Regions from separate parts of the Ruegeria sp. AA3 genome, predicted to be linked through region 1. Evidence: riboswitches for the same ligand, from Rfam matches in the RefSeq annotation. Region 1 holds a riboswitch; each other region holds the start of a gene.
What was found. A riboswitch is a leader RNA that binds a small molecule or an ion and turns the genes downstream of it on or off. The one in region 1 is predicted to bind cobalamin.

Region 1 (10,035 bases):
TTTGTGGGGATATACAAAAAGAATCCGTCTCCATCGGTAACGGTGTGACCTAGTTCAGCACCATCGGGGCCGTAGACGAAAACTTCCTGGTCGCTTGCCATATCGCCATTGGAGAGCCCCAGCTCACCCTCGATCGCTTCGCCAGCGGGGAAAACCCCCGCGATGACCTTGTGTGCGAGGGCCGAAATCGGTGTGAGCATCAGCGTGGCAATAACAACCAGTTGTTTCATGTTAAAACCGCCTTTTTGAACAGTTCCGGTTTCACCTTGCGCGCCAACATCACGGCAAACCCCGTAAGCATGGCTTCAATGCCCATAACCGGTATATGGGCGAAAAACACCAGCTTGGCCGCAGGCAGGAACGCGTCACCGGACATCGCCAGCGAAATGGCAACAAACGCGGTTGTGGCTGCGATTGAGAACGCCCCCCCGATACCGCCCCAAATCGCCCCCTGAATGGCCGAGCCTCGGGCGATGAGGCGGCCAAAGATCATCCAGGTCAGTACCGCCGGAAGGGCAATATTCAGCGTATTTATCCCAAGCACAGTCAATCCGCCAAATCCAAAGAATACAGCCTGTAACAGCAGCCCTACAAACAAAGCCGGAAAGGCGGCCCAACCGAGCAAAAGCCCGGCCAGGCCATTCAGGATCAGATGCACAGAAGATGGGCCAATCGGCACATGAATCAGCGAAGCAACGAAGAAACTGGCTGACAGAACACCCGCTGTGGGAATGCGATCCAGATCCAGCGACCTCAACCCCATTGCAATCCCGCCTGCAGCAGCGATCGCACCGCCGATTACGACAGGGTTCGAAAGAGCACCATCTACAATGTGCATAAGGGTTTACTCCAGATCCCAGGCGCGGATCCAGATCACGGCATCCTGGCTCAGCTCTTTACCTTCATGCTCGGTTTTCGGACCAGAGCCCAAAGCGGCGAAACCCCAGTAACCGGCTTTGGGTACACCAAAACTGAAATAGCCATTCTCGTCCGAAATCGCTACCAGCGCACCACCTGGCAGCGGTGACACCGTCGGTGCAGCGGCGCCCGTGCCTTTGAGGTCAGGGGCGGCGGCGATGTATTCGATCTCAATCTCGACCCCTGCAACTGGTTTGCCATCGCTCAGCACGCGACCCGTGAAAGTTGAGCCAGCAATGATGTTGTAGGGCTTGTTAAGCGGCAGGATTTCTGTTGCCAGACCTTGCGGCTGATCCCAGTCGGTGGGCAGTTCATTTCGGTTCAGATAGGCCTTGGTGATCTGCTGGATATAAATATCCTCAGATTCTTCGTAGTAAGGCGTAGGAACGGTCACCACCACATAGTCGCCCGAACGCTTCACCGGGACCGAGCCTTTGAACGCCTTGGCGCTGTTGTCTGGGCCGTCAAATGTGGTTTCTTCCAATGTGGCCAGCAGATCGGTTTTATTGCCGTTGTGGATCACATAAAATTCTTCCGGTTTTTCAAGCGTCATCACATGACCAGCTTCAAACGGGTGCCAGAATATCAGCTTTACCGGCACATCACCGGGTCGCTCGATCATCGTGTTTTCTGTGTATTCCATTAGGAAATGAGCGCTCGCAAACGCAGGCATCACTGCAGCAGCTGCTGCTGCCAAAAGCAATTTCTTCAAAACTCAGTCCTTCTCAGGTCGCGCCTTCCCCGGCACATATTTGGTTTTGACTTGGGGAAGGCCCGCGTCCGTTCGTCGACCGAGACAAACGGATAAGGCGCACACCCCGTCGCCGACAATGAGCACCCTTTCCGAGGGCGCGTGTTCGGCAGGTCTCCTGACTTGCGGGTCAAAGCGCTATGCTGGCCTTCCCGGGATATCCCAGTGGCATTGTCAGCCGCGCTCGCCGCTTACAGTTGCGGGGGCAGTTGCAGATTTGGCGCGAAGAGCACCGCACTACATTCCCTATTGCTTCCAGGGGAATCCCCCGGAACCGAACATGGCGTGTTCATGCCAGAACATGCAAAGCACGGTCAACAATCGTTTCCGTCACTAAGCGGGCCATTTGCGAAATTAGAGTACCCACATTCGCTCGACCAGCATCGGATCGATCCTGACAGCTTCTTCACAGCCGTATTACAGCCATCTTATCTTGCGTCATGTCATGCATGGTGTAGCCGATACCGCCGGTGTTGTACCCTGATTGACGGCGACCCGCGAATGGCATCCAGTCGACCCGAAAAGCAGTATGATCGTTCACCATGACGGCCGTGGCGTCCAAATACCGCACGGCATGCATTGCTGTATCCAGGGATTTGGTAAAGACCGACGCCTGAAATGCAAAAGGAAGAGCGTTTGCAGCTTCGTATGCAGCACTAAGATCATCATATTCATAAACACAAACGACCGGCCCGAAGATTTCGGAGGTGGACACGCTCGCATCAGCGGGTGGGTTTAGAAGGACAGTCGGAGCATAGGTCGTTCGGCCCAGCCGTTTACCCCCTGTCATTACGCGGGCACCTCCCGCAACCGCTTCGTCTACCCATTGTTCTACTCGATCAACTTCACCCGGACGGATCAGTGGCCCACATTCCACGCTGGCGTCACGGGCATCACCCACCTTCAGCGCTGAGGCGGCTTCTGCCAACTTTCGAGCGACCGTTTCCGCCATCCCTGATGGAGCAAAAACACGCTGAACCGAGACACAAACTTGACCGGAATGATAAAATCCACCCTTGGTCAACAAGGGGATCATGGCATCAATGTCGGCTGTCTCATCGATGATAACTGGCGCCGCTCCGCCGTGCTCCAACGCGCATCGCGTCCCCGGCGCCAGCTTCGAGCGCAGCATCCAACCGACACGTGCCGATCCGATGAAAGAAAAGAATCCGACACGCGCGTCCGTGATCATCCGTTCAGCTACATCATTTTGGCAAATCGTCAGATGGCACCACTCCTTTGGTAGGCCAGCCTCGTACAGGATGTCGACAAATGCTTCGCATGACAGTGGTGTATCAAGTGCCGGTTTGACGAGGACCGGGCATCCAGTGGCCACAGCCGGCGCCACCTGATGTACGATCAAGTTCAACGGATGGTTAAACGCGCTTGCGGCAACCACTACGCCGATAGGTTCACGCTGTGTAAAGGCAATCCGACCCGATCCTGCCGCCGTCAGATCCATCGGTATTTCCCGACCCGCCATCTGACCGATCTCATGGATACACAGCTCGACACCATCAATGGCACGCGTCACTTCGATGCGCGCGTCAATCAAGGGTTTGCCACCTTCGCTGGCGATTAGCATCGCAAGGTCTTCCGCGCGGCCGGACATGATCCGAGCTGTATTCTTCAGAACCTCAATCCGCCTGTAAGCAGGCAACCAAGTGCCTCGATCACGGTGCAGACCGTGTGCCACATTCAGCATGACATTGATATCGTTCCAGCTTTTAACCTCGACACTGCCGATTTTCTCAAGATCAAACGGGTTCAGAACTTCAACAACATTACTCATATCAGACAGACCTTCGCCGCAAGCTCATCAATGAGAACGCGTTGGTTTTCACTGTAATCGACCGGCAAGTTGATCAGATGCACACCACCTGCTTCAAACGCTTTTTCAAAGGTAGGCACCAGATCTTCTGTCCTTTCGACCCGATGACCCGTAGCACCATAGCTGTTAGCGTATTGCACAAAATCAGGATTCTTAAATTCCAATCCCCAATCATCAAACCCCGCATGCGACTGCTTCCAACGGATCATTCCGTACGAGCTGTCATTCAGAACAGTAACAACAAGATTGAGGCCAAGACGAACGGCGGTTTCAATCTCCTGGCTGTTCATCATGAACCCTCCGTCACCGCAAATGGCCATAACCCTACGCTCAGGATATAGCTTCGCTGCCATCATGGCCGAAGGTAGGCCTGCCCCCATGGTCGCAAGCGCGTTGTCCAGCAGAACCGTGTTGGGTTGATAGGCCTGGTAGTTTCTGGCGTACCAAATTTTGTAGATACCGTTGTCCAAAGCGATGATATCGCAGTCCCCCATGACTTTACGTGTGTCAGCTACAAACCGCTGGGGGATGACCGGAAAGCGCGGATCATCAGCGCCTTCTGATGTGTGTAGATCGGTCTCGTTTTTGACCCGCTGGAAGTAACTTCGGTCAAATTCCAAAGGTCCTTGCAGGAACTCCCCCAATTTGGAGATGGATTGCGCCAGATCACCAACCACTTCAACTTGAGGGAAATAAACTTGATCAACCTGCGCGGCCTTGTAGTTAACATGGATCACTTTGGTGCCGCCCTCTTCCATAAAGAACGGTGGTTTTTCCACAACATCGTGACCCACATTGATGATCAGATCAGCGCGTTCGATGGCGCAGTGCAGATAATCACCATCCGACAGAGCGGCTGTGCCCAAAAACAGTTCGGACCGCTCATCCACGACACCCTTACCCATCTGAGTATTGAAAAATGGGATCTGGGTATCGTTCACGAACTTGCTCAATGCGCTGCGGGCGTGTTTTCGGTTCGCCCCGGCCCCCAAAAGCAAAAGCGGCATCCTGGCAGCACGGATCATCTCAGCCGCTTCGGTCAGAACTGCATCACCGGCCACGGCATAGTGACGCTGATGCGGTTCAAGAACATGCTCAGAAGTCTCTTCGGCTGCAATGTCTTCCGGAAGTTCCAACAAAACCGCGCCGGGGCGCTCCTCTTGCGCGACACGAAAGGCTTCGCGGATCAATGAGGGGATTGTGTTGCCGTGTACGATCTGTTTGGACATTTTGCAGATCGGATCGAATAGCCCAACAATATCGACAATCTGAAACTGGCCCTGTTTCGACTTCTTGATTGGTTTCTGCCCCGTGATCATGATCAGCGGCATACCACCCAGATGAGCATAGGCCGCTGGTGTAGCAAAGTTCGTTGCCCCCGGCCCCAGCGTCGCCATGCAGACTCCGGCCTTACCCGTCAGACGACCGTAGGTCGCAGCCATGAATGCCGCGCCCTGTTCGTGACGCGTTAGAACCAACTCTATTTTTGAGGTTCTTAGAGATTCCAGAACATCCAGGTTCTCTTCTCCCGGAACAGCAAAGATGTACTCAACACCCTCCGCCTCAAGCGCTGCGACCAGCAGATCAGAAGCTTTGTTAATTGGCGATACGATTTGGTCATTATTAGACATGTAATCTCCTGATTTCACGACAGATCGGTGAGCTTGGGGTGGCCACGAAACTAAATGTACCACCATTTTGAATGAGGTTCAGGTCCATCGATTAGCCACCTGCTTGCAATCGCTGTCGCTTGGGAAAAAGCTTGTCCTCGGAATTGGGTTCCGCGCTTATCGACCGACAATCGCAGCTGAGTGGCCTTTCGCTCCCTGCTCCACTGTCAGCAATGGGTAATGCGCAAAATGAACCGCACCAATGGGGCGCAAATCACGCGTCGACCCGAGCGGAACAGTTGAAGTAGCATTTTCGTAGGCGCACCCAATCCCTGACTGCTCTGACCAATTGAGGGGCGTTTCCGCACGATCCTGAACAAAGAAATATTGCCAAAATAACCCGCAAAAACGCTCAAAAACGTGACAACACCGGGCAACCACGGGAAAATTACGCCTCATGGCCCTGTCGAATTGGGTGATTACCCCGACGTGCATCACAACGACCCATAGAACCGCAAGACCAAAGAGAGAACTGGATTGCTGCAACATGTTTGTTTGGCTCGTTCTTGGTTCGACTTAGGCCCAGCCTAGGTGTGCTGCAATCAAGTCGATGGCTAAATATTCAAACTAGATTGGAACTGGAACGGCCATAATCCAGCACAGGGCTCATCACGTATTGGTGAAGTGATATCAACGCGGTAACAAAATGAGTGCGGGGACAGAACAGCCGTAATCCGTCAGTCTCGAAACGCCCTGTCCTTTACGCGGATGACTGGCTTCGTCAGATACTCCAGCACTGTTTTTGGTTCGGGCAGCATATCAACTTGAGCAACCATTCCCGGTATCACGTCCAGATTCTGCCCATCCGCGTCCGTCAACGCTCCACTCATCCGTATCGCCACGACATAAACCGACGTATCTCCATCCGGGGCAAGTACCGTATCCGCGCCGATGCGCGTTACCCGCCCGTCCAGGGCACCATAGCGTGAAGCGTCATATGCCGTAATACGCACCTTTACCTCCAGATCAGATCGAATAAAGGCAATGTCATCCGGCCCGACAAAGGCCTCGACTGTGACGGTTTCGGCAAACGGTACATTTCAACTGCGGTCTGACCCTGCTGGACCACTCCGCCCAAAGTCGAAATCAAAACCTGATTGACAATGCTGCGTGTCGGTGCGCGAATTTCGGCACGTGCGAGACGGGTCTGAAAGGCTGGAATACGGGTTTCAGGCGAAGCCAGTTTGTGAGCCTCCCCAACTGAAATGGTCCACCGCTATGTTTAAGAAATAGAGGACCAAGAATGGCAAACAAGCGACCGAAGCCGGAAGAGATTATCTAAACCGGCCAGAAATGATGTTCTCCTTCAGAGTCCCTGAGAACGGCCAGCAATCCTGCAACACAGCGCCAATATTGCGGGTCTTATCCGCCGGATCCACGGCACGCGCATCCAGACCATCCTGCATGACCGCCCCGGTATCAGGTTCATACAAATCCAAGATCAAGCGCGCCAGAGTGCTTTCCCAGACCCAATCGGGCCCTATATCGCGACTTTTTCGCCCGGTTTGATCGCTAAATCGATATCCTTAAGAATCGAACCCAACGCATCATCGTAAGCAAAACTGACACCCTTGAAGTCAATCTGACCTTCGATCCTGCGCCGAGACAAATAGCGTCGGCCAGGCTGACGCTCGACCTATTGCACCATAATCGCAACGATCTGGTGATAAACCACGCGCGCTTGGTTCAGACGCGTCAGTACCTGCGCCAACTGGGACAGAGGTGACAAGGTTTTGCCCGTCAAGATCACGCAAGCGATCAGTGCTCCCATGGAGAACACCCCGTCCCGGATCAGGAACACACCGAAAAACACAATCGTGACCTGCGTGATCTGTTGAACCAGAAAGGTAAGGCTCACCGTTCCCTATGACAGCAAACGCGTCCTGCCGGAACTATCTGCCTGCGCGCGTACCGTCTCCTCCCAGCGAGCGCGCATGACCGGTTCGGCACCGGTCGTCTTGAGCGTTTCCATCCCCGTCAGCGTTTCCATCAGAACTGATTGTTTGGTCTGACTATCAAAACTAGATTCACGCGCATATCGGCTGAGGAATGGGTGCGCCAAAAGCCCCGATAGCAACTAATCGGCACAGCAATTGCCGAAACCAGCGCGAGAGTACCGCCGATGGCCCAGATCACACCGATAAATACAAATAGGAAGGGTAAATCGACCAAAGCAACCAGAGAGGCTGAGGTGAAAAAGTCACGTACCACCTCAAAGTCCCGCAGGATCGAGCCCATTCGCCCATTCTGACCCTACGTGACTTCATCTTGAGCGTCATCAACTGATTGAACAGCCGTTCGGCGATCTTCCTATCCGCCCGTTTCCCTGCTGTGTCAATGAAACGCGACCGCAGATTTTGGATAAGAAAGTCAAACAGCAGCGCATAGCCAACACCAGCAACCAAGGCCAATAAATTCGGCAGGATGCGATCATAGACAACCATCGTGAACAGAGAGGTCGCTGGTCCAAGTACGCTGGTTACCACGGCGGCCAGCATTATCTGAAAGTAAACCCCGCTCAGGTCGCTGAACGCAGGCCAGAACCGATGCCCCTCCCCTGTTGCGCTGAACGGTCCTCCTCCTTGCGGCGCGATATCGTGGCGCGCAGAACCCAGAGCACACTACTCAGACGCGGATCCTGCCGCCGCCAGATCTGCCTCGGACAAACCAAGGCCTAGATGTTCCTTTAATAGCCGGAGATGATTGATCAGCGGGTCGGAGGTGGCTGAATTCATCGGGACTGTCACAAGTTCGGATCGGTAGGCTGAGCGACACCCAAAGCGTCCAGGATGTCACCGGTGACCGCCAGCACAGCATATTCGGCGCGACGCGCTTGAGCTTCAAGTTGAATTACCCGCACCTGTGCAAGGTTCAGTTCGCGCAATGCATCCAATATCTGAACCAATGTGCTGCGCCCAATATTAAACTGACCCCGTGCAGCATCTAGCGCCTGCTCATTGATCTCGACCGCGCGTCGGGCTGTCGCTAGCCGCCGTTGGATTGAATTGGTCTCTTCCAGCGCCCGAGACAGATTACGCTGCAACTCGCGGCGCAACTCCTCTTCATCGGCTTCGCTTTGTTGAAGATTCGCGCGCGCCGTTTTCACGTTGGCCCGTGCGGAACCACCTTGGTAAATCGGAACTGTCACGCCCAATCGAGCCTGCGCCCCATCGTCAATGAACCCCTGATCGAAATCAGTCTCAAGGATCGCGGACAGGGTCGGCCGAGTCGCCCGTTCCGCAACGATTACTTCTTGCTGGCGCACCTGGCTAACGGCAACCTGAGTCCGTAAACGTGGGCTGCGCTCAACCATCTCCTGCGCCGAAGACCCAGCCAAAGCCGGTGCCGGTGGGATCGTCGGAATAACACCGGGACGGGTCCCAAAAACTTCTACCCAGTTTGCGGTTGCCAGTTCCACTTCTGTCTGCGCTTGTGCCAGTTCTGTCTCGGCATTGGACCTGCGCCCTTGCCCGGCCAGCAGATCTGCAACAGATCCAGCCCCCGCATCAAAGCGTGACTGGAGGTCGTCAACCAATACATCCGTGCGGTCCAGATTCTGCCGAGCCTGCTGTTCGAGGCGACGATTGCGGTCCAGATTGACTATGGTTTCGATGGCCTCGAAACTTAATGCGTTCAGCTCTGACAACTCACTTAACCATGTCTGCCGGGCTTCGATCTGGCGCAATCCTACGCGACTGTTGACTTTGCCCCCATCATAAATGATCTGGCTCAACCGCAGGATTGGAACCGGATCACCGCCAGACGTCAAAGACGTCTCGGCCTCTATCTGCGGCAGAAATGCCCCCTGCTCTGCGTCGATTCGAGACTTCGATGCCAGAAGGTTCGCGGTGCCTGCGGCTGTCGTGGGTGAGGTCGCGACCGAAGTTCGTACCAGCTCGGCAAAATCAGTACGTGCAACGCTTCCCTTCAGATTGTTCCTACCTGATGCGGGTGCTTCCACCGGTTTTGCAGTCGGATCAAAGGACTGCGTCCCCTGAATATCTTCAGTGCAACCTGCCAAAACTATCGTGGTTATCAAAACCGACAACCAAGCCTTCATGGTGCCAATGCTCCTGGTATTAATTATGCGCCAGACAACAAATCATCGGTCAATATTCTTAACAAAGTGCTATTCAAAGTTCTCGTTAAAAGGGTATTTTGACGGACAAACAACCTTATGCTTTGCACGCATATTTAGATTAAAGCGTGACAACAACTGCGCACGTCCCGCCCCTAATGCACCATCTGCACGCAGCCAAAGACCGCTTCCTTCGACCTGCAATGCATTGTCGACTGCATCGGCCAGTTCTACATCCGTGATCGCAATGCCCAGCCAGATATCATCAATTCAAGCTTCAAATCACGGTTGACGTCATCTACCTGCGCCACAATCGACCTGTCGAAACCGCCACCCGCATCCAGAAAATCGGTGCTCGAGCCCAGTATGAACCTTTGACTCTTTTCTAAGTCGATACCGATCCCAATAAACGCAGGCTAACCTTAGTAGCTGTAGACGCCTTCAAAAAGCAAAATACGATCGCCTGGATCGGTCAAAACTGAATTGTTTGTTGCACGGGGCATCATAATGTTCGGAGCTCGCAACTCATAATTCGCCTCAAGCACGGCGCCAAATTCCGATCCCAGATTGTCTGTACGATAAGATAATATCACAAGTTTTGGCTCGGCGCGGAACAACGCCTGATACAGGGCAGATTCTTCGCCTGCAGATTTCGTGTTGTTGACAGCTTGTGCATCAAGCCAGAGGCGCGGCTCCATGCGACGACTGGGAATCATGCCAATGCCGTCAAAATAGGTGTCCTCTTGCGCAAGTAGTTCTTCTGCTCGCTGAATAAGCGCAAATTGGT
Region 2 (10,035 bases), on a different contig from region 1:
AAAGTGGGATACCGCGCTAGTGCTGCCTGTACGTCCTGAGCCAGAGCTGCACTCGGTCCACCTGCATTCCCACCGATGGCCGAAGAGGTATAGGCCGGTCGGGCAGAGGCCTGTGGCGCAGCGCTCGCCTGGCCTGGCACTCCGATACCCGAACCCGGCGCGGGATTGGGGGATGGAGGTGCATCCTTTAAGCGCTTGATCAGTTCTTCCGGAGTTGGCAGGTCGGCCACATGGGTCAGGCGGATCACAGCCATTTCTGCAGCCATCATGGCGTTGGGTGCAGCCGAGACCTCTTCCAGAGCTTTGAGCAGCATTTGCCACATGCGGGTCAGAACACGCATTGGCAGCGCTTCGGCCATCTGTTGGCCTCGGGCACGTTCGTCGGGTGAAACGGTTGGATCTTCGGCGGCATCGGGGGTGATTTTGACCACCGAAACCCAATGGGTGATCTCAGCCAGATCGCGGAGCACAGCCAGAGGATCAGCACCTTCTGCATATTGTCCGCTAAGTTCGGTCAAAGCACTGGCCGCATCACCGCGCAGGATCATGTCCATCAGATCCAGCACTCGACCCCGATCCGCCAGCCCGAGCATGGCGCGCACCTGATCTGCGCTGGTTTCACCCGCACCGTGCGAAATCGCCTGATCCAACAGCGAGGTTGCGTCACGGGCGGATCCTTCGGCGGCTCGGGTGATTAGCGCCAATGCGTCATCGGCGATCTGCGCATTCTCGGATTCAGCGATCTTGCGCAACAGGCCGATCATATCTTCGGGTTCGATCCGCCTCAGATCGAAACGTTGGCAGCGCGACAAAACAGTGACCGGGACCTTGCGGATCTCGGTCGTGGCGAAGATGAATTTCACATGCTCGGGTGGTTCCTCAAGCGTCTTGAGCAGCGCGTTGAAAGCGCTGGTCGATAGCATGTGGACCTCGTCGATAATGTAAATCTTGTAGCGTGCGCTGGCGGCACGGTAGCGGACACTGTCGATGATTTCACGGATGTCGTTCACACCAGTCCGGCTGGCGGCGTCCATCTCCATCACATCGACGTGGCGGCCTTCCATGATGGCCACGCAATGCTCGCACTGACCGCAGGGTTCGGTGGTGGGTTTACCTTCGCCATCAGGCCCGATGCAATTCATCCCCTTCGCGATGATCCGGGCTGTGGTTGTTTTACCGGTGCCACGGATGCCGGTCATGATAAAGGCCTGAGCGATCCGGTCCGCCTCGAACGCGTTTTTCAGTGTGCGTACCATCGCGTCCTGACCGACCAGATCGGCAAAGGTTTCAGGACGGTATTTGCGGGCAAGAACCTGGTAGGCGGGGCTTGGCGTATCGGTCATGTCTGCTCTGTCGGATTCGAGTTATGCCGCAGCGTAGAGGGCCCCGCTGTCCGCGTCCACAGCAAGCCGCGAGGATTTTCATTTTGGATTGCCGGCCGACGCGGTTAATATCGTACAGTCTAAGACCAGCCAGAAAGATTTTCTGATCAGCGTTTCGGGGGGAGCGTAGAATGGCTCAGATTGTTATCCATGCACTTCAAGTGGGCGGGGGCACGCTTGCGTTAACTTCAATGCCAGGGCGAGGAGGAGACTATTCCGGTGATCTTGATGCGGTTACCGGATGGAAGCCCGGCCTTATTCTGTCGATGACTACCGAGGTCGAGATGATCCTTGATGGCGCCAGGGATTTTGGGGCCGATGTTCGCAGCCGTGCTTGTCGCTGGGTTCATCTGCCAGTCGAGGATTACGGTATACCTTCCGACGACATTGATATGCGCTGGGTGGATGCCAGCGAGTCCGCTCGCCACGCATTATCGGGTGGAGGCCGAGTACTAATCCACTGCAAAGGCGGATGTGGCCGCTCTGGTATGGCTGTATTGCGCTTGATGGTCGAGTGTGGAGAGCACCCGGACGAGGCATTGAAAAGATTGCGAGCGTTGCGCCCATGTGCAGTTGAAACTGACGCGCAGCTGCGCTGGGCGACTGCGCCTGCCAGAGTTTTGGTAGCCGAATAGCGATCAGGCCGACGGACGGTATTCAGCCCGCGCCCGAGTACTTCCGCCCAGGGTTAACACTTCCAGCATCGCGCAAGGCGGTCGGGACAAGGTGCCTGCAGGGATGGGGTGCGATTCCGTGCCAAACATCAGGTCTGCATAGCTGTCCAGATGGTCGATCGCGACGTCTGAATCCGCATCACAGAACACTCGGGTTTCTTCGGGACCGGAGCGAAATCGGGCGGTGCACCCACTAGCGCAATGAGTCAAATCGCAGCTTCCTTCGATTCCGAATCCTGCGGTGGTAGTGGGGCCAGCTTTTCCAACCGAAGTGGCCAGTGCCCGTGCCATTCGTGCCAAAGCGGGGCAGTTTTTCCCGGTCCGTTGGCAAATTGTTGCCGAGAATTTATGCGTGTTGGTCTTCCAGATCATTCATGCGCCCTCCGCGCAGGGCAGGGGCATCAATCAGGAGGGACAGCATGCATGCGGTCTTGCCCTGCCCGGACACCCCGCCCGAGTTGCAGTTTCGATTTGATGGCAGGTCTCCTGACTTGCGGGTCATTGCTTTGCCGACCTTCCCGACCTTCAAGGCCAGTGGCATTTCGACATCGCTCTCCGCTTACAGTTGCGGGGGCAGTCTCGGACTGGGTTCGTTCCGGTTTTATCCGGGCAGAACCGCACCGTGTTCCCTTTTCATCCCGGCCCGGTTGGGCGCGAGAACCATCACGTCATCGCTAGCGGTACAATCGTTCGGGAGTCAAGAAGATTGATCATGGCATGTGACGCACGGTCCAGCCACGTCAACCTTGACTCGGCGCACCTTGGGTGAACTGATCGGTTCAGTTGGTTTCAGAGGGCACCATGTTGGACACACAGCAAGCGGTTGTCACCGAGGACATTCAGTTTCAGTCCGGCCCGGCAATACTGTCGGCACGGCTCTATCACCCTGTCGCAGAACCAGACAAAGTTGTTGTGATCAACGGCGCAACCGGTGTGCCCAGAGACTACTACCAGCATTTCGCAAGTTGGCTTGCAGAAGCGCACGGCATGGCCTGCCTTACCTATGATTACAGGGATTTTGGTCACTCTCTGACAGGCTCACAAAAGCAATCGCGTGTCACCATGGCGGATTGGGCGCTGATCGACATACCGGCTGCACGGACCGAAATGCGGCGGAGGTTTCCACAGGCCAAGCTTTGGAGTATTGGGCATTCTTTGGGCGGGATGTTTGGTCCGGTCCAACCCGATATCGATCAGATCGACAGGATGATCTGTGTCTGTTCCGGTCTGGTAACGCTGAAGGATCATCCTTGGCCTTACCGCGCTTTGGCGACGTTGTTCTGGTACGGTCATGCGCCCCTGGCGGTACATGCGCTCGGGTATTTGCCCGGAAAGGCTTTGGGTTTTGGAACAAATCTGCCATCCCGAGTTTACTGGCAATGGCGCAAATGGTGCACAGCGCCCCAAAGCTATGTACCCGAAATCGGAGACACGTTGCCGGCAAACCGCTGGGCCGACATGGGCAAGCAAGTTGACATATTCGCCTTTGAGGATGATCAGGTTGTGCCCCCCCAGGCGGTTTGGCGGCTTGCCGACCTCTATGGTTCTGGCGCGCGGCGCCATCTGCTTTCGGCAAATGAATTCGGGTTATCCGAAGTCGGCCATATCGGCGCGTTTGCCCGGCGAAACGCTGCCGTCTGGCCCCGGTTGATCGCCTGAAATGCTGGGCACCGGTAACCGGTGCCCAGAAAGGTCAAAGTCCCTTGCGGGATTTTTTCTCGTGCATCACGCTGCGCACCATTTTTCCAAACGCTTTATCGCGTGCGCGTGCCTGCGCCACCGAAGCCGAATTGTGCTGATCTTCGCGACGCAGCTTGCGCCATCGGTCCAGCCGTGCGGGATCAAGTGCCCCGGTTTCGATTGCAGCCTGTATCGCACAGTCGGGCTCGGTGTTGTGCTGACAATCAGAGAATCGACAGTTCAGGCTCAGGTCCGAGATGTCCGAGAACACCTCGTCCACACCCTCTTGCGCGTCCAACAGGCGCAACGCACGCATGCCGGGTGTATCGATCAACCAACCTCCGTTGCTCATTCGATGTAGCGCACGCGCTGTTGTTGTGTGCCTGCCACGCGCATCATCTTCGCGAATGCCTGAGGTGGCTTGATCCTGTCCAGTCATCCCGTTGGCGAGTGTCGTCTTGCCAACGCCAGACGATCCGACCAGGGCGCTGGTCTGTCCCTTCGGGCACCACGACAGGACCTGTTCGATATCGGACTGATCCAAGGCATTTACGGCCAAAACTGTCAGAAACGGGGCCAGTGACTGGGCCTGTTCGACATAAGCAATTGCGTTGTCGCAGGTGTCCGACTTGGTCAGAACGATCACCGGATAGCTGCCTGCCTGATGGGCCAGCGCAAGATAGCGCTCTAGTCGGGGCAGGTTGAAGTCGGCATTGCAGGAACTGACGATGAACAGCACATCCACATTGGCCGCGATTAACTGTGCTGCGACGCCTGTACCCGCAGCCCGGCGCTGCAGCAGGCTGCGCCGTTCCAGAACACTGCGTATGCGTTTGTTTTCATCGGTCAGCACCCAATCTCCGACGGCAAAAGCACCAGTTGGTTGGTCTGGACAGAGTAGGGGAGTCTCGCCTTCTGGACTCAACCCGATCAACCGATCCCGGTGAACGGCTGCGATGCGAAAGGGGAGAAGAGACGGCTCAGCCGCATGCTGAGCTGCAAAGTGAGATGACCATCCGAGGTCCGATAAGGAAAGTGACATGTGTCTGCCTGTAATCAGAAAAAACAATCCTGTCGAATGGCGAACGCGCATTCGCAGGTGAGGTATTCAGGCAGTCAGCTGGAAAAAAGAATCAGAACCGGTCTGCCCGAAGGGTCATTGCTACAATCATAAACGCCCTCCTACGGCTAATGGGTTCAAAGTGAGAGGTTGGACATCGACCCAAGCGGGGCTCGTTGTGGCTGCTTCCTTCCGGACCTGACCAGGTTGGCGAGGCGCTCGCCCGCGCCAACCTCTCGAACATCGATATAGGCCTCCGGCTGTAAAATGGCAACCCGTCAGAAGGTCAGATGAATGCGCATAAACCCATCGGTATCACGGGGCAGTATCTGGGGATCATAATCCGCCAATTCTTCCAGGTATTTGTCCGCGCCGGGACCGGTGGTCAGAATTGCTCCGCGGCTTTGGGTCGGCACAAACGAAAACGGCTGAGGAGCTTGTTCCAATGGGTCTACGGGCGATCTTCCCGCGATGTAATCGCACAGGATTTCGTGAATGCGCAGCGACGGCAGGTTTATCTGATCTGCTTGAAAGTCGACAGGAAAATGACCGCCCCCGCTGGCGCGATAATTGTTGAGTGCAACAACAAACCTTTGATCGGGGGCGACAGGCAACCCTTGAAATGTAAGATCGCGAACGCGGCTATGGCCGGGATCTGTGATCCGTCCGGTTGCATCGAAACGAGCGGGTTGAGACAGGTCGAACCGGCAGGTCACGCCATGCAGTACATCAAAATAATACCCCGCCCGCAGAGGATCGATGAGGTTGACTGGATCATTCAGCGAAAGCTGATTGAACAGTCCGGCGGACATCTCAAGCCAATCACGAACCTGTTCTCCGGTGATCAAAGTGGCACGCAACTCGTTTGGAAACACGCACAGATCAGCCACATTGCGTACCGAGATACTTCCCGCCGGGACATCGGTATAAAATCGAGTGCCTGCGCGGCCTCCGAATTTGGTCGGGGCGGCGGCTGACAGGACGGGATGGTCTGCCCATTCAGTACTCAATAGGTACGGCCGAAGCGCTGCAGCTTGAGCGGTTGCGATAAGCGCCAACCCACGATCAGGGGCGCAGAACGAAAAATAGCTGTGTAAAGGGTGTGGGAAATTGCCGACGGGCTTGGCTGCGCGGACGCGTGTTGCTGTGTGGCCTTGGGCAAACAACTGCGCCAACTCCGGGCAATCGGTCACCGGCGATTTTGCTTGATTGACTGAGCGTAATTCGGCTTCGCTCTTGACGATGTGCCAGCCGTCAATATCTCGACCCAGGGTCAAATCAATGAGGCCGAGGTGTGAGCCTCCCCAACCCGGCATCACCACCGGTTTGCCATTTACAAGTCCGCGATTGCTGTCGACATGTTTCAAACCGACATGCGCCGCGCCCGGCAGAGTCAGGTGTGTATGGCCAGCAACGATTGCATCAATGCCTGTCAGGGCCGCAAGTGGAATAACGGCATTTTCCAGTTCTGGCTGTGCCTCTGCCGAACCGAGGCCTGAATGAGCCAGCGCGACGACCAAATCGCATCCATCTTTGCGCAGTTCTGCTGCTGTACGTTGTGCAGCGGTTAGGATGTCGGCAATTTGCACGTCATCCCGCAGCATATGCGCCTCCCACCGGGCGGTCTGAGGTGGCAGGACAGAAAGAACACCTATGCTAATAGGAACATCTTCTCCACCGATACTGATTGTGCGCTGCAGAATTGCTTGGGACACCCAGCCCTGTTCGGGAGTGTTGCTTTTCATGTTGCTGCAAACAACCGGACACTCGAACTGACCTGTGATGCGATTGATGAATTTTAGTCCAAATCCAAAATCGTGGTTGCCCAATCCGACTGCATCATACCCCAGGATATTGAACGCCTTGGGCAAAGGGTGCTGGGCTGGCATGGCTTCGGCCGCCCAGTCGCCAAACGGGGTACCTTGCAGGCTATCGCCATTGTCGAATAGCAAAACCAGCGCCCGGTTGCGTTCCGCCTGTTCTTGGGCGACCCGGATCATGCTTGCGGTGCGGGCGAGGCCGACATCAGGATCGGGGCGATCGGCATAATAGTCGTATGACGTCATGTGCATATGAAGATCAGAGGTCGCCAGGATCCGAATGTGCGCGCGACCTTTGGAATATCGATTTTGAGGCAGGAAAACTTCGGCTTTCAATATTTTTACTTCTGGATGATTGTGTAACGTAAACTTCACTATGAGTTGTATTTAGTGCAAATTCCGAGGCATTGCTGCGGTCTTTCGACGGCGCAAGAAATATTGATCTGTGAATACCCCGTTGCACCGGTGGTCAAGACATGGCAGCCCTTTGCGCAAATACAGGAATGACAGGCATGAAACGCGCAGAACAGGTAACTTTTGGCGGCTCTGGGCTGGACCGGGCAGGATTGCTGCGAGGCGATGCGGACAAATTGGCGCAGGCCCATGCTGACCCGTCAGCAACATGTGTTCTGCTGTGGCGCGGCAAAATTTTGGCTATGGGTGACGCTGTGGATCAGTTGGCGCTGCTTCCCATGTCCCACGATATTCTCAAAAATGGTCCGGGCGGTGTGATCGATGTGCCCATCTTGCTTGGGTGTATGGGCGACGGATCGCCTCTGTTTGCCTTGGATATATCTGATTGGGCGGCCGAGGGGCTCGACCTCTCTGCCGTCGGGGAGTTTGTGGATGGTAGCGAACAACAGCACCCCGACCTGCCCAAAGGGCATGTGTTTGTCGAGCTACGCCGGATCATGGCACGGCTGAATCCGCGTGATGCAGAGTTGGCAGCAACAGCCAAGGCGGTGATCGGCTGGCATGAAACGCATCAGTTTTGCGCCCGGTGCGGTGCACATAGTGAGATGGCTCAAGCTGGATGGCAACGCAGCTGCCCATCCTGTGGCGGGCAGCATTTCCCGCGCACAGATCCGGTTGTTATCATGCTGATAACGAACGGAAATTCTGTTCTGATGGGCCGTTCTCCTGGCTGGCCTGAGGGGATGTATTCACTTTTGGCGGGCTTCGTTGAACCCGGCGAAACGCTCGAAGCCGCAGTACGGCGCGAGGTGATGGAAGAAGCCGGAGTACCCGTGGGCGAGGTGCGCTATCTTTCCAGCCAGCCTTGGCCCTTTCCTGCATCCCTGATGTTTGGCTGTGCAGGCGAAGCCCTTTCGCGCGATATTCAGATCGACCCGGTTGAAATCGAAGATGCGATGTGGGTCACCCGGACCGAGATGATGCAGGCCTTTGCCGGGGACCACCCCAAGCTCCTGCCAGCCCGAAAGGGCGCGATTGCACATTTTTTGTTGCAACACTGGCTTGCAGACACACTGGACTGACGAGAAACTGGACTCAATCAAGGGTAGAGTAAAACGAACATGCAGTTTTCAGCGCAGGAAGATATCGAATTACCGATTGATACGGTCTTTACCATGATTTCTGATTTCGAGCGCTTTGAACGCATGGCCTTGCGGCGCGGGATTGAAGTGAGGAGAATCGCAGATTCTGCGGTGCCACAGACCGGAACCGCATGGGAGACCGAGTTCAAGATACGCGGTAAACCACGTCAGATTGCCATAGAGATGACGGAATATGACAGCCCGTCTCTGATGCGCTTTCAATCCAGTAGTAAGGGAATGAACGGTGATACGGTTGTCGAGCTTTTGGCACTGTCTCAACGTCGGACACGTTTGCGGATTGAGACATCGCTGGGCGCAAAAACCCTTCCCGCACGGCTATTGCTACAGTCTTTGAAGCTCGGGCGATCCAGGTTCCGCCGACAGTTTCAGACGCGGCTCAGCGAATTTGCGCGGGACATGGAAGAACGGCACCTGCATGGTGCCTGAATATGAGGGAGTAGATGAGTAGATTGGATCAACCGATCATCCGCGAAGCTGTTGAGGCTGATGCTGATGGAATTGCCAAGGTGCTGAGCGAGCTCGTGGCTGCCGGTAAGCGAAGCAAAGACAGCAACGCTGCTTTTGCTTTGGGGCATTACATCAGCGATCCCGAACGTATTCGGTGTAGTGTTGCTGTCACGCCAAACGGAGAAATTTTGGGATTCCAATCGCTGAAACTTGCCACCGAAAACAACCCCTATGAGGTTACGGTCGGCTGGGGCATCATCGGCACACATATTCGGCCGTCTGCTGCGCGACGCGGTGTGGGGCGGGCACTATTTGAAACGACGCTTGAGGCCGCTCGGCATAAGGGTTTACCTGCTATCGACGCGACGATTGGGGCTGCCAATCTCGAGGGGCTTGGGTACTATGAAGCCATGGGATTTCGAGAATATCGCCGGATGGAAGGTGCAGTATGCAAGATCTTTCATGTTCCCAAAGTCTGAGCCTGGAAACACCCAAACGATAAGCCCGCCCTAAAACATGTCGCAGATCATCTTTCTTCACGGTGCATCCAGCAGTGGGAAAACGACACTGGCACGGGCATTGCAAATGGCGGCAGAGGTTCCATTCTGGCACATCTCGATTGATCATCTTCGGGATTCTGGCGTGCTGCCCATACGGCGCTTTCAAAGCAGAGAATTCGATTGGTCGATCGAGCGTGGCAAGTTCTTTGACGGTTTCCATGCGTCTTTGGCGGCCTATGCAAATGCTGGAAACAACCTGATCATCGAACACATTCTGGATACGCCTGAATGGGCAGAAATGCTAAAGCGGCATTTGGCAGGTCATGATGTATTGTTTGTGGCTGTGCATTGCCCCACCGATATCCTAATCGAAAGAGAAATGGCGCGCGGTGACCGCGAACAAGGCAGCGCAGTGAATGACCAACAGGTCGTTCACATAGGCAGAGTCTATGATCTGGAAGTCAATTCGATGGATGACATCGATGGGAATGTCGATCTCATCCTCGATGCATGGCGCAATGGGATGCGGAGCTCTGAGTTTGCCCTGCAGGAGGGGTAGCGACAGCGAAATGTTACCCGCGGGGCTGCGCCGCCGGGTAGACGCCAAGCACCTCAACATTGGTGGTGAAATGCTCCAGTTCATCCATCGCCAATTTTACATTCCGATCATCCGGGTGGCCCACGATATCCGCATAGAACTGCGTCGCAGTGAAGGAGCCGTCGACCATGTAGCTTTCGAGCTTGGTCATGTTGATGCCATTGGTGGCAAATCCACCCATTGCCTTGTATAGCGCGGCCGGAATGTTACGGACCTGAAAGACGAAACTGGTGATCATCCCATGTTCGCCACGACGCGAATCGTCTACCTCTCGCGACATCACTAGAAATCGAGTCG
Region 3 (10,035 bases), on a different contig from region 1:
ATTGGGCCGGGCGGGCTGCCTTGCCATTCGAGCGGAAGGTCTTGCGCAGAGATCACGCGGGCCATTCGGCGTGTCTCGGGCGTATAGGTTTCAGAGAACCACTTTGCCAGTTCGATCAGTCGATCGATGGCATCGGCTTCAGAAACAGACCGCCCGGTCTCAGCACCGTCAGCACGCAGAATCAGGTCGTTTTCGCCGGTTTCCACGCGAATGTCAGCCGAGTCTCCGGCTAATAGGCGCTCGGGTCCAGTATCAATTGCAAATCCGAACTTGGCGGGCAGCGAGGGCAACTCTGCTAGGCGGTCAATCAGATGCTGCGTTAGTCGCGCTGTCAGATCACCTGCACGGTAGAGCGGTGTGACCAAAATATTCCGTCTGATCTCGATGCCGGGCTCGGCATCGAGAAGGTTCAGATCAGACAGCTCGGCCAATAGCGGCTGGTGGTCGGCTTCCTTGACGCCGCGCAGTTGCAGGTTCGCACGGTTGGTCAGGTCAATAGTGCCATTGCCGAAACGGTCGGCCAATTCGCACAGACCCAAAGCCTGCTGAGCGCTAAGCCGCGCCAACCGCGGGCGTACGCGCACGACCAGCCCATCGCCGGACATCATCGGGCGATGGGCGCCGGGGCACCAGCCTTGGACGACAGGTTTGTCGGTGAGAGCGCTCATCCCAGACCTTCCAAACCGGCACGGATCGAGTTTCGGCGCGTATTCCATAATCCAGCATCCAACAAGGCGCGGAAACGGTCTCGCATCGCTTGATGCGCACGCGGGTTCGCCTCTTGTAGAAAGGCATCGACGCCTTCGTCGCCAAGCGTGGCTTCATGATAAAGATCGAACAGATGCGGCGCGACGGTGCCAGACAAATGTGCAAACGATGCCATGTGATCAAGCGTCGCTGCAATCTCGGCCGCGCCTCGAAAACCATGCCGCTGCATCCCCGCTATCCATCCTGGATTGGCGGCGCGCGCATGAACCACGCGGCTAATCTCTTCGGGCAAGGTACGGGCGCGTGGATTTTCCGGGTTGGTATTGTCCAGGTGATAGAGCTGAGCGTTACCACCGGTGATTTTCTTGGCGGCAGCAAACCCGGCCTCATGCGTGGCATAGTCATTCGCCAATAGCAGGTCGGTCTCGGTCAGGTCCTGGAGGTGTACAAAGCTGTCAGCATTGGCGACACGCCGCGTAATGCCATCGACGTCCTTCGTGATGTGCTCACCTTCCAGTGCAAAGGAACTGGCATCTAACCACGCCTCACCCGCCTTTGAGCGGGCCTCATCGGTGTAGATTTCGGATAGTTGGGTCATGTTGACGCCATAGCTGCCGGGGGCCGGTCCAAAGACCCGTGCTGCCGGTTCCTGACCGGCATAAGGGTTCCAATCGGGCGCCTCATCCCGTTCAGATAGTGCCCGTACGGCCTGGCCAAAAAGCGCCGAAAGCGTTGGGAACACATCACGGAACAGGCCCGAGACCCGTAAGGTCACGTCCAGACGCGGACGGCTGAGGTCGGTGATCGGCAGCACTTCGATGCCCGAAACACGCTCCGAGCCTTTGTCCCAAACCGGTTTCACACCCAGCAAGTGCAGCGCCATGGCGAATTCCTCGCCTGCGGTGCGCATCGTGGCCGAGCCCCACAGGTCGACGATCAGCCCCTTAGGATAGTCGCCTTCTTCCTGCAGGTGTCGACGCACCAACTCCTCTGCCAGCTTGACGCCTTGAGTATAGGCCGCACGCGTGGGCACAGAACGCGGGTCGGTGGTATAAAGATTCCGCCCAGTAGGCAGCACGTCTGAGCGCCCGCGATAGGGAGAGCCTGAAGGTCCGGCTTCGATCCGTTTGCCAGCTAGCGCATCGACCAGAGCATTGCGCTCAGCTTGGGCAGAAGGCGCGGGGTTGAAATCACCCGTCACATCTGGAACCCGTCCAAAGATGTGCAGGCCGTCGCCGAACTGACTTTCCTTGATATCGCAGACAAATCGATCAATGCGCGTGATCGCCTCGGCGATGCAGGTGGCCTGATCGAGGCCAAGGTCGCTTGCCAGCCCAATGGCCTGGGCCTCGTCGCGGATATCTTCCTGTAACCGGTCACGGCGCTTGGGGTCCAGACCGTCCGCGTTCGAGAACTCATCCAGCAGTGCTTCCAGCCGAACCATGCGATCCGGCGTACCACTTTCTTTCATCGGGGGCGGGATATGGCCCAGCGTAACAGCGCCGATCCGGCGCTTGGCCTGCGCAGCTTCGCCGGGGTCATTGACGATGAACGGGTAGATCACCGGCAGATCGCCGATCAACACCTCGGGCCAGCATTCATTGCATAAAGCGACCGATTTACCTGGCAGCCATTCCAGCGTGCCATGGGCACCAATATGGATCAAAGCATCCGCGCCTATCCCTTTGCGCAGCCAAAGGTAAAAGGCGACGTAGCTGTGACGAGGCGTGCGCGAAAGGTCATGATAGTCATCCTCGCGCAGCTCTGGCGTGCCGCGTTCTGGCTGCAGCGCAACCACAGCGTTGCCACGCCGAAGGGCCGTGAAATGGAATGCTCCATCTGCGAACACTGGATCGTCCTCGGGGTCTCCCCAGACCGCCTGCAGATCGGCGCGCAATTGATCGGGTAGCTCTGCATGCGCAATCAGGTAGTCCTGCAATGACCATGAAATCCGGGCGCCCAGCAGGGTTTCGGCAATCGGCTCGGCCGGTGCGGTTGCATATCCCTCATTCTGAAGATCGGTCAGCATCGCTTCGGCTGAAGCAAGCGCATCAAGGCCAACTGCATGCGCTATCTGCCAGTCCTTACCCGGGTAAGTCGACAGAACCAGCGCCGGTATTTGATCCGAACTGGGCTTTTCGTGCAGGTCCAGCCAGCCAGAGACCCGATCGATGACAGCTTCGATCCGGTCAGCTTCAGGCTGGTGGGCAAAACGCGAATATTCCAGATAAGGATCGCGCTTGCCCGGTTCTTTGAACGACACGATGCCCGCGTTAATCCGCCCGTCGACCTCGGGCAGCACCACATGCATAGCGAGGTCGGCAGGCGAAAGCCCGCGTTCCGCCTCGGCCCAGGCTTTGCGGCGCGAGGTCGCGAGGGCGACCTGAAAGACGGGCACATTGGCAGCATCCAAGGGTGAAGTGCCTGATGCGCCCTTGCCCGAAAAGGAGGTGGCATTGATGATCGCCGAAGGTTTCAGCGCCACGATCGTCTCACGCAACCAGTCTGCGGCGGTTGGCGCTTTGAGCGATGGGGCGAACAGGCCAATGGCCTCGAATCCACGCGATCGCACACTGCGGATCAAAGCCGCGATTGGGGCAGTGTCGGCAGAGGTCAGGTAGGCCCGATAAAACGTGACGATAATGCGTTTTGCATCGCCCGAAAAAGCTGTGTCTGCCGGTATAACGCCACGATCCGGGCACCAGGCGCCGTAATCCGGTATGGACTTTGTCCCCATCACCGGACCGGCATATAGTCCCGCCGCCAGTGCCATCTGCGCGAGTGCGGCCTGCGCCGCAACCTCTCCGCCGGTGTCACACAGATGCGCCAAGCGCCGCAGGGTTGAGACGGGCAGGGTGGAGTACTCATCCAGCCGCGTATCTTCGCGCCCGTCCGCAGGCAGGACAGCCAGTGCGATCCCCTTGGCCTGTGCCAGTGCCAGAACCTGCTGCAAGCCGTAAGACCAATATGGCACGCCGCCAATCAGGCGGATCAGGATGCCTTTGGCCCCCTCAAGCGTCTGTTCGACATATGTATCGACAGAAAGGGGGTGTTTTAGAGCTGTCAGGTTGGCCAGCCGCAGGGTTGGCATGCGCCCGTCTGGCCCGCCACCGCGATGCCAGCCCGCCGCGAAAGCGCCAAGGTCACTGTCAGAAAATGACAGCACCACCAAGTCCGCCGGGCTCTGGCCCAGATCGGTTGGGGTCTCGGTTTCCTCTAACCCGTGGCTTTCGCGGAAGACGACGTGCATGACTCTTACTCGGCGGCCTCGGTCACACCCACAAGGATATCACGGATTTCGGCCTCTTTGATATCATCATGCTCGGCGATAACCACAAGGCGCGAACGGCGCTCTTCACCAGGTTCCCACGGGCGGTCATACTGATGACGTACCCGCGAGCCGACGGCCTGTACCAGCAGGCGCATGGGCTTGCCCTGAACCGCGGCATAGCCTTTGACGCGCAGGATGTTCAGTTCCTTTGCCAGGCGTTCGATCTTGGCGACCAAATCCAGCGGATCAGTCTGTTCCGGCAATTCGACGATGATACTTTCAAAATCGTCATGCTCGTGATCGTGATGACCATCATGATGGCTGGGACGCGCTTCCATGTCGTCCTCGGCAGCAGCTTCGAGGCCCAAGACAACGCGCACGTCCACGACACCTTCGGCGACTTCGACGACGGGTAGGGGGCGAGGGGCTTCGGCCGCGATGACCTCTTTGGCTTTGGCGACACCATCGGGACCGGCCAGATCCGGCTTGGTCAGCAGGATGATGTCGGCGCAAGAGATCTGATCTTCAAACACCTCCGATAGTGGAGTCTCGTGGTCGATCGACTCATCGGCGAGGCGCTGGGCGTCTACCGCTTCGACATTGGGTGCGAACCGACCAGCAGCAACAGCTTCGGCATCGGCCAAAGCGATCACGCCGTCGACGGTGATTTTCGAGCGAATGTCTGGCCAGTCGAACGCTTTGAGCAGCGGCTTAGGCAGGGCCAGGCCCGAGGTTTCGATCAGAATGTGATCGGGGCGCGGCTCCAAGGCCATAAGCGCTTCAATCGTGGGAATGAAATCGTCGGCCACGGTGCAGCAGATGCAGCCATTGGCCAGTTCCATGATGTTTTCTGCTGGGCAATCCGGGATTGCGCAGGATTTCAGGATATCGCCATCGACACCCACATCGCCGAACTCATTGACTACAACAGCCAAGCGCTTGCCTTGCGGGTTCTGCATCAAATGCTTGACCAGCGTCGTTTTGCCCGAGCCCAGAAAGCCGGTGATCACGGTGACGGGCAGTTTTTCGAGATTGCTCATTTCAGGGCTCCAATCGGGGGAATACGGGCCGCGCAATTCTTGCGGAAGTGTTCGGGGCGTTCACGCCATTTGACCAGCCCGTCCTCGGTCTGAAGGTACTTGGTGGCACCTTCAATGATGGTTTCAACGTGATCGGTTTCGCTGAGGTGTTCGTAAACGAATGTCCAGCGATCAGGTCCGCCACGCAGCACGATAGAACAGCCCTCATCGCAGTTTGACAGGCATTCTACTGCTTTCAGGGTGATGCCCTCGGGCAGGGCGGCCTGTTCAAGCGCTTTGTGCAGCAATGTGCCGGGGCGTTGGGCTTCGTCTTCGACGGGTAGGCCGCGACGGCATGTAGTGCAGACCAGCAGCTCGACCGGTGTGGTCTCGGTCATGTCTCTCATCCCCCCAATCCTCTTCGTGGGGGACGGGGTTTCATGCGGGCCGATCAAAGCCCCACACCGGAACACCCCGTCCGGTTTCATCTTCGGGCGTTGGCAGGTCTCCCGGCTTGCGGATGTCAGAGCGGTGCTCTGTCGGATGTCCCGCCTTCCCGGCATTCGCCAGTGGCTTGGGCACCCTCTCCGGTCACGGTCGCGGGGGCGGCTGCGTTTGACGGAAAATCCGCTGACGCATTCCCTTTTCATCTGCTGCTGCAGACACCAACACTTGGCTCTTGGGACAGCATCACCCCCCTTGTCAAGCGAGTCTCGCTCAACTGTGCGTACAGGGGCAAAAAAGCGACCTCTGAGGGTCGCTGGACGGCATGACTTAGGTCAACAGGCGTGTTCGCATGTGCATCGAAAGACGAACAGGGAGAGCGTCATATGAAAGTAGGCTTCATCGGGCTGGGAAACGTGGGCGGAAAATTGTCGGGCTCGCTGCTGCGCAATGGGATTGACCTGACCGTTCATGACCTCAACCCTGATCTTGTGTCTGGTTTTGTCGCGCAGGGTGCGAAGGCAGCTGAAAGCCCCGCCCAATTGATGCGTGATTGTGACGCCGTGATTACCTGTCTGCCATCTCCTGCCGCCTCGGACGCGGTAATGCAGGAGATGCTGTCCGAAGTGACATCCGGTAAGATCTGGATGGAAATGTCCACCACCGACGAAGCGGAAGTAAAACGATTGGGTGCTTCGGTGATCGAACGTGGGGGGGCTGCAGTCGATTGCCCGGTATCGGGCGGATGTCATCGGGCGGCTACGGGCAATATTTCGATCTTCGCAGGCTGCGATCGAGAAACATTTGAGCGCATTCTGCCGTTCCTGACGACGATGGGGCGCCGCGTTTTGCACACAGGCGATTTGGGATCGGCCTCAGTGTTGAAGGTGCTGACAAACTATTTGGCAACCGCAAATCTGATCACTTGCGCCGAGGCTTTGGTGACCGCAAAGGCCGCAGGGATGGATCTTGGCACGACCTATGAGGCGATCAAAATTTCGTCAGGCACATCATTTGTGCACGAAACGGAAAGCCAGGTGATCCTGAATGGGTCGCGCGATATCTCATTCACCATGGATCTGGTCAAAAAGGATATCGGTCTGTTTCAGGAGGTCGCCGACCGCGCCGGGGTGCCGCTGGAGATAAACCCGGTGATGATGAAAATCTTCGACGACGGAATCGCACGCTACGGTGACCGGGAACTTTCCCCCAACATTATCAAACGCCTTGAGGACGCCACGGGGCTGGATATCCGTGCTCCGGGGTTCCCCGCGGAAATGCAGGATGATGAGCCGGAAGAGCCGGGTTACGAAGTGGTTCCTCAAAACCGGTAAAACATAATGTGCTGATGTTCATGAAGAGTTTCGTTTGATGATGCCACGGCTTTCTACGGTTCGGAGGTGGTTATTCGGATCGTGGCAGGAAGGCCCTGATGAGGTCTGCGGTTAACTCAATTTTAGCTAGCGCTGAGTGCATATTGAATTCTATCAATTTCATCAGACCCGCTTAGGGGGCTGAGACGAGGCAGCCAGTTCTTCTTGGGACTTGCTGCGTTGGACAAATTCCGGAGGCTATTCTAAACAGATCAACAATAGTCCGATAATGGCACAGGCAAGAGTTTAACTTATGGGAAACGAGACCTTTCTCATCGTGACGACGATGAAGAACGAAGGGCCATTTATGATCGATTGGGTGGCTTACAACCGCGCAATCGGGTTCAATGATATCCTGATCTACACCAACGACTGTTCTGATGGCACAGATGTCATCGGTGATCGGATGCAGGCCTTAGGCTGGGCGCATCATGAGCGCAACAAGGTCGGACCACGGGCTACGCCCCAGAACCGGGCTTTTACCCGATCTCGCAGTCATCCAAGTTATCAGTCCGCAAATTGGATTATGAGCCTGGATGTGGATGAATACGTCAACATCCGTTTGCCTGAAGGCAATGTTCAGTCACTGGTAGAGGCAAGCGGTGAAGCTGATGCAATATCGATCTGTTGGCGTATGTTCGGAAATGCCGGCTTAAATGACTTTGTTGATCGACCTGTCCCTGAGATGTTCTTTCAGGCGGCCACCGAAGACAGCTACCCCCATCACCGGACGAAAGGTTTCAAAACGCTATTCCGAAATAACGGCAAGTTTAGTCGGTTTCGCGCCCACCGTCCTCGGATCAATCCAGAGGACGCTCCAAATCCCGACGCACCGTACGAAGGGGTGTTGTGGAGAGATGCAGGCGGAAACCTCTACCCGGCAGATCAGGTGAAATGGAAGGCGTGGCGCGGATTCAGCCATAAATTCGCGCGTATTCACCACTATGCAGTACGAAGTACCGATAGCTTTCTTGTCAAACGTGAACGGGGCCGGACTAACCATGTTGGCCAGGACCAAGGTCTGAAATACTGGCTTGTAATGAATCACAATGATGTCGAAGATCGCTCGATCTTGGGCCACATGCCCGCCATGCATGACATCAAAGCCGAGATGATGGCTGATCCACAGTTGGCCGAGCTTCACCACAAAGCCTGCGAATGGCATAGTACAAAAGCCGCAGAGTTGAAGGCCAGACCTGATTGGCTAGATTTGGTTGAGGCCTTGCAGAATTCTCATATCGGAGAAGACGCCCATGGCTGAAACCGTATCCGCCGAGGACCGCCGCAAGAAACAAGCCCTGCAGCGCGAGCGGAAAGATGCGCTGAGGCGCGAAATGCTCAAGACAATGCCGCACGGAAAGCTCAGCATCGAAATTGGCGTCTGGCGGGGCGAGTTTTCGCGGATATTACTCGATGAATTGAAGCCTTCTAAGCTGTGCCTCATCGACCCATGGGGCGTGCAGCCCGACGCAGATGGTGGCGCATCTTTGGCCGGAGCGCGTAGCCAAAACGATATGGACCGCATCTATGAAGCGGTGAAAAACACATACGCCTCTGAGATAGCGAAGGGTCAAGTTTCGGTAATTCGCGATTTTTCGGTTCCTGCACTGCGCCTGTTCGAAGATCAGAGTATCGGTTTCGCCTATCTTGATGGAGACCATTCATATGAAGGGGTCAAAGCGGATCTGGATGCGGTATTGCCGAAGATGATCGAAGGCGGTGTCATCATGTTGGACGACTACCATCGGAGGGGATGGTGGAAAGATGGTGTGATGCGTGCACTCCACGAGTTTTTGGGCGCAAACTCGGCGGGCTTGCGTCTCAAGGCGATCAAAGGCGCTCAGGTCGCGGTTCAAAAGCTATAAATAATGAACCAATTTCATATCGAATTGGGGATGTTGGCACCCGAGAAGGACCTACAGAAGATTGCGCCACTTTGGTTCAACCGCAGGACTTGCAATGACTGACAGGATCGTTGTCTACACGACAATGAAGAACGAAGGCCCGTTCATGATTGATTGGGTGTCCTACTACCTGTCACTCGGCATTGACCATTTCCTCATTTACACCAACGATTGTGATGACGGCACCGATCTGATTGCAGAACGGCTCGGGGATCTGGGCATTGCAACCCATGTTGATAATTCGGTCAAGCCAAAGCAAAGCCCGCAGAACACGATGCTCAGGCGAGTTCGTTCACATCCGAGGTTTCTTGATGCGGACTGGACCTTTTCGCTGGACGTTGATGAATATCTGAACATCCGCCTTCCTGATCCCTCCATGCACAAGTTGCTGGAAAAGTTGCAGGAAACCGCAGGAGAGCCTTTTGATGTTGCCTCTTTTGCCTGGAAGCTATTCGGTTGCGGTGGCGTCGAAGACTTCAGCGATATTCCAGTGGCTGAGCAGTTCTTTCTTTGCGATACTGAGCAGGGCTTTTATTCGGGCGTTGCGGGCGGGCTGAAGAGTATAACGCGCAACAACGGGTTATTCACCCGATATGGTCCGCATCGCCCTAAAGGAGTTGCGCCTGAACGCATGTCCGAGATCAGATGGGTTGATGGTGGCGGGCAACTACTTGACCCCGAAGCTGTGACCTGGCGTGCCACATCCAACTACCGCCATGATTTTGCGCGTATCCATCACTATGTGACGCGTTCAATCGGGTCGTTCATGGTTAAACGGGATCGGGGTAAAACTAATCATATTCACGATGATCAGGCCGAATCCTATTGGAACAATATGAACGCGAATTTGGTTGAGGACCGGTCGATCTTGCCGCTTTGGGAAAAGGCTGCGGTAGAGCGGGAACGTTTGATGTCTGATGACCAACTGGCGTCCTTGCATGCCTCCGCTTGCTCTTGGCACGCGCAGAAAATTGTCGAGCTAAATCAAAGACCGGATTGGGTGGAATTCCGAGAGTTTTTGCACCGGTACAAGACCATGGGCCCCGGTCGCTGACGCATCTCAGGGCCGTAAGAAGTCTTGACTGGGCACCATTCAAAGACGCTGAGGCATAGCTTAATGGCCGCACTGTCGCCAGCGTTAGCGCTCTTGGGGTCTATCGATCAGGGATGCAATACGGCACCGAACAGCGGGAGCGTTCCAACACATGGGAGACAAGCGCAATCCTGACAGAAAAATGTTTCAAGTGGTCCGATATCAGTCCGTTTCCGAAGGAGCCGCCGTTGGTAATTGCGCAGGGTTGAGTGGCCGACTGAGT

Region 2: another riboswitch for cobalamin. It lies ahead of ACR0JR_RS13915 (hypothetical protein); the one in region 1 lies ahead of ACR0JR_RS17285 (DUF4198 domain-containing protein).
Region 3: another riboswitch for cobalamin. It lies ahead of ACR0JR_RS20510 (DUF1636 family protein); the one in region 1 lies ahead of ACR0JR_RS17285 (DUF4198 domain-containing protein).

The regions. Positions count from the first base shown of each region.
Region 1 is NZ_JBQGAQ010000011.1:21,839-31,873, forward strand. Features, by position in the region: gene ACR0JR_RS17275 (cobalt ABC transporter permease) at 1-230, opposite strand, end outside; gene cbiM (cobalt transporter CbiM) at 227-838, opposite strand; gene ACR0JR_RS17285 (DUF4198 domain-containing protein) at 845-1,630, opposite strand; cobalamin riboswitch at 1,761-1,963, opposite strand; gene ACR0JR_RS17290 (aldehyde dehydrogenase family protein) at 2,076-3,461, opposite strand; gene ACR0JR_RS17295 (acetolactate synthase large subunit) at 3,458-5,131, opposite strand; partial or broken gene ACR0JR_RS17300 (beta-barrel domain-containing protein) at 5,848-6,174, opposite strand; gene ACR0JR_RS17305 (P-loop NTPase family protein) at 6,445-6,615, opposite strand; gene ACR0JR_RS17310 (hypothetical protein) at 6,807-7,028, opposite strand; gene ACR0JR_RS17315 (hypothetical protein) at 7,303-7,668, opposite strand; gene ACR0JR_RS17320 (TolC family protein) at 7,914-9,230, opposite strand; gene ACR0JR_RS17325 (DUF7056 domain-containing protein) at 9,671-10,035, opposite strand, start outside.
Region 2 is NZ_JBQGAQ010000007.1:137,315-147,349, forward strand. Features, by position in the region: gene ACR0JR_RS13905 (DNA polymerase III subunit gamma/tau) at 1-1,343, opposite strand, end outside; gene ACR0JR_RS13910 (protein-tyrosine phosphatase family protein) at 1,514-2,017, shown strand; gene ACR0JR_RS13915 (hypothetical protein) at 2,021-2,347, opposite strand; gene ACR0JR_RS13920 (hypothetical protein) at 2,403-2,558, opposite strand; cobalamin riboswitch at 2,516-2,736, opposite strand; gene ACR0JR_RS13925 (alpha/beta hydrolase family protein) at 2,858-3,715, shown strand; gene rsgA (ribosome small subunit-dependent GTPase A) at 3,750-4,778, opposite strand; RNA gene ffs (signal recognition particle sRNA small type) at 4,937-5,035, opposite strand; gene ACR0JR_RS13940 (bifunctional 2',3'-cyclic-nucleotide 2'-phosphodiesterase/3'-nucleotidase) at 5,075-6,991, opposite strand; gene nudC (NAD(+) diphosphatase) at 7,129-8,112, shown strand; gene ACR0JR_RS13950 (SRPBCC family protein) at 8,152-8,619, shown strand; gene ACR0JR_RS13955 (N-acetyltransferase family protein) at 8,634-9,119, shown strand; gene ACR0JR_RS13960 (phosphotransferase-like protein) at 9,157-9,699, shown strand; gene ACR0JR_RS13965 (prephenate dehydratase) at 9,713-10,035, opposite strand, start outside.
Region 3 is NZ_JBQGAQ010000016.1:61,469-71,503, forward strand. Features, by position in the region: gene ACR0JR_RS20495 (cobalamin biosynthesis protein CobG) at 1-668, opposite strand, end outside; gene cobN (cobaltochelatase subunit CobN) at 665-3,958, opposite strand; gene cobW (cobalamin biosynthesis protein CobW) at 3,964-5,019, opposite strand; gene ACR0JR_RS20510 (DUF1636 family protein) at 5,016-5,396, opposite strand; cobalamin riboswitch at 5,481-5,683, opposite strand; gene ACR0JR_RS20515 (NAD(P)-dependent oxidoreductase) at 5,829-6,776, shown strand; gene ACR0JR_RS20520 (glycosyltransferase family 2 protein) at 7,069-8,076, shown strand; gene ACR0JR_RS20525 (class I SAM-dependent methyltransferase) at 8,069-8,680, shown strand; gene ACR0JR_RS20530 (glycosyltransferase family 2 protein) at 8,775-9,773, shown strand.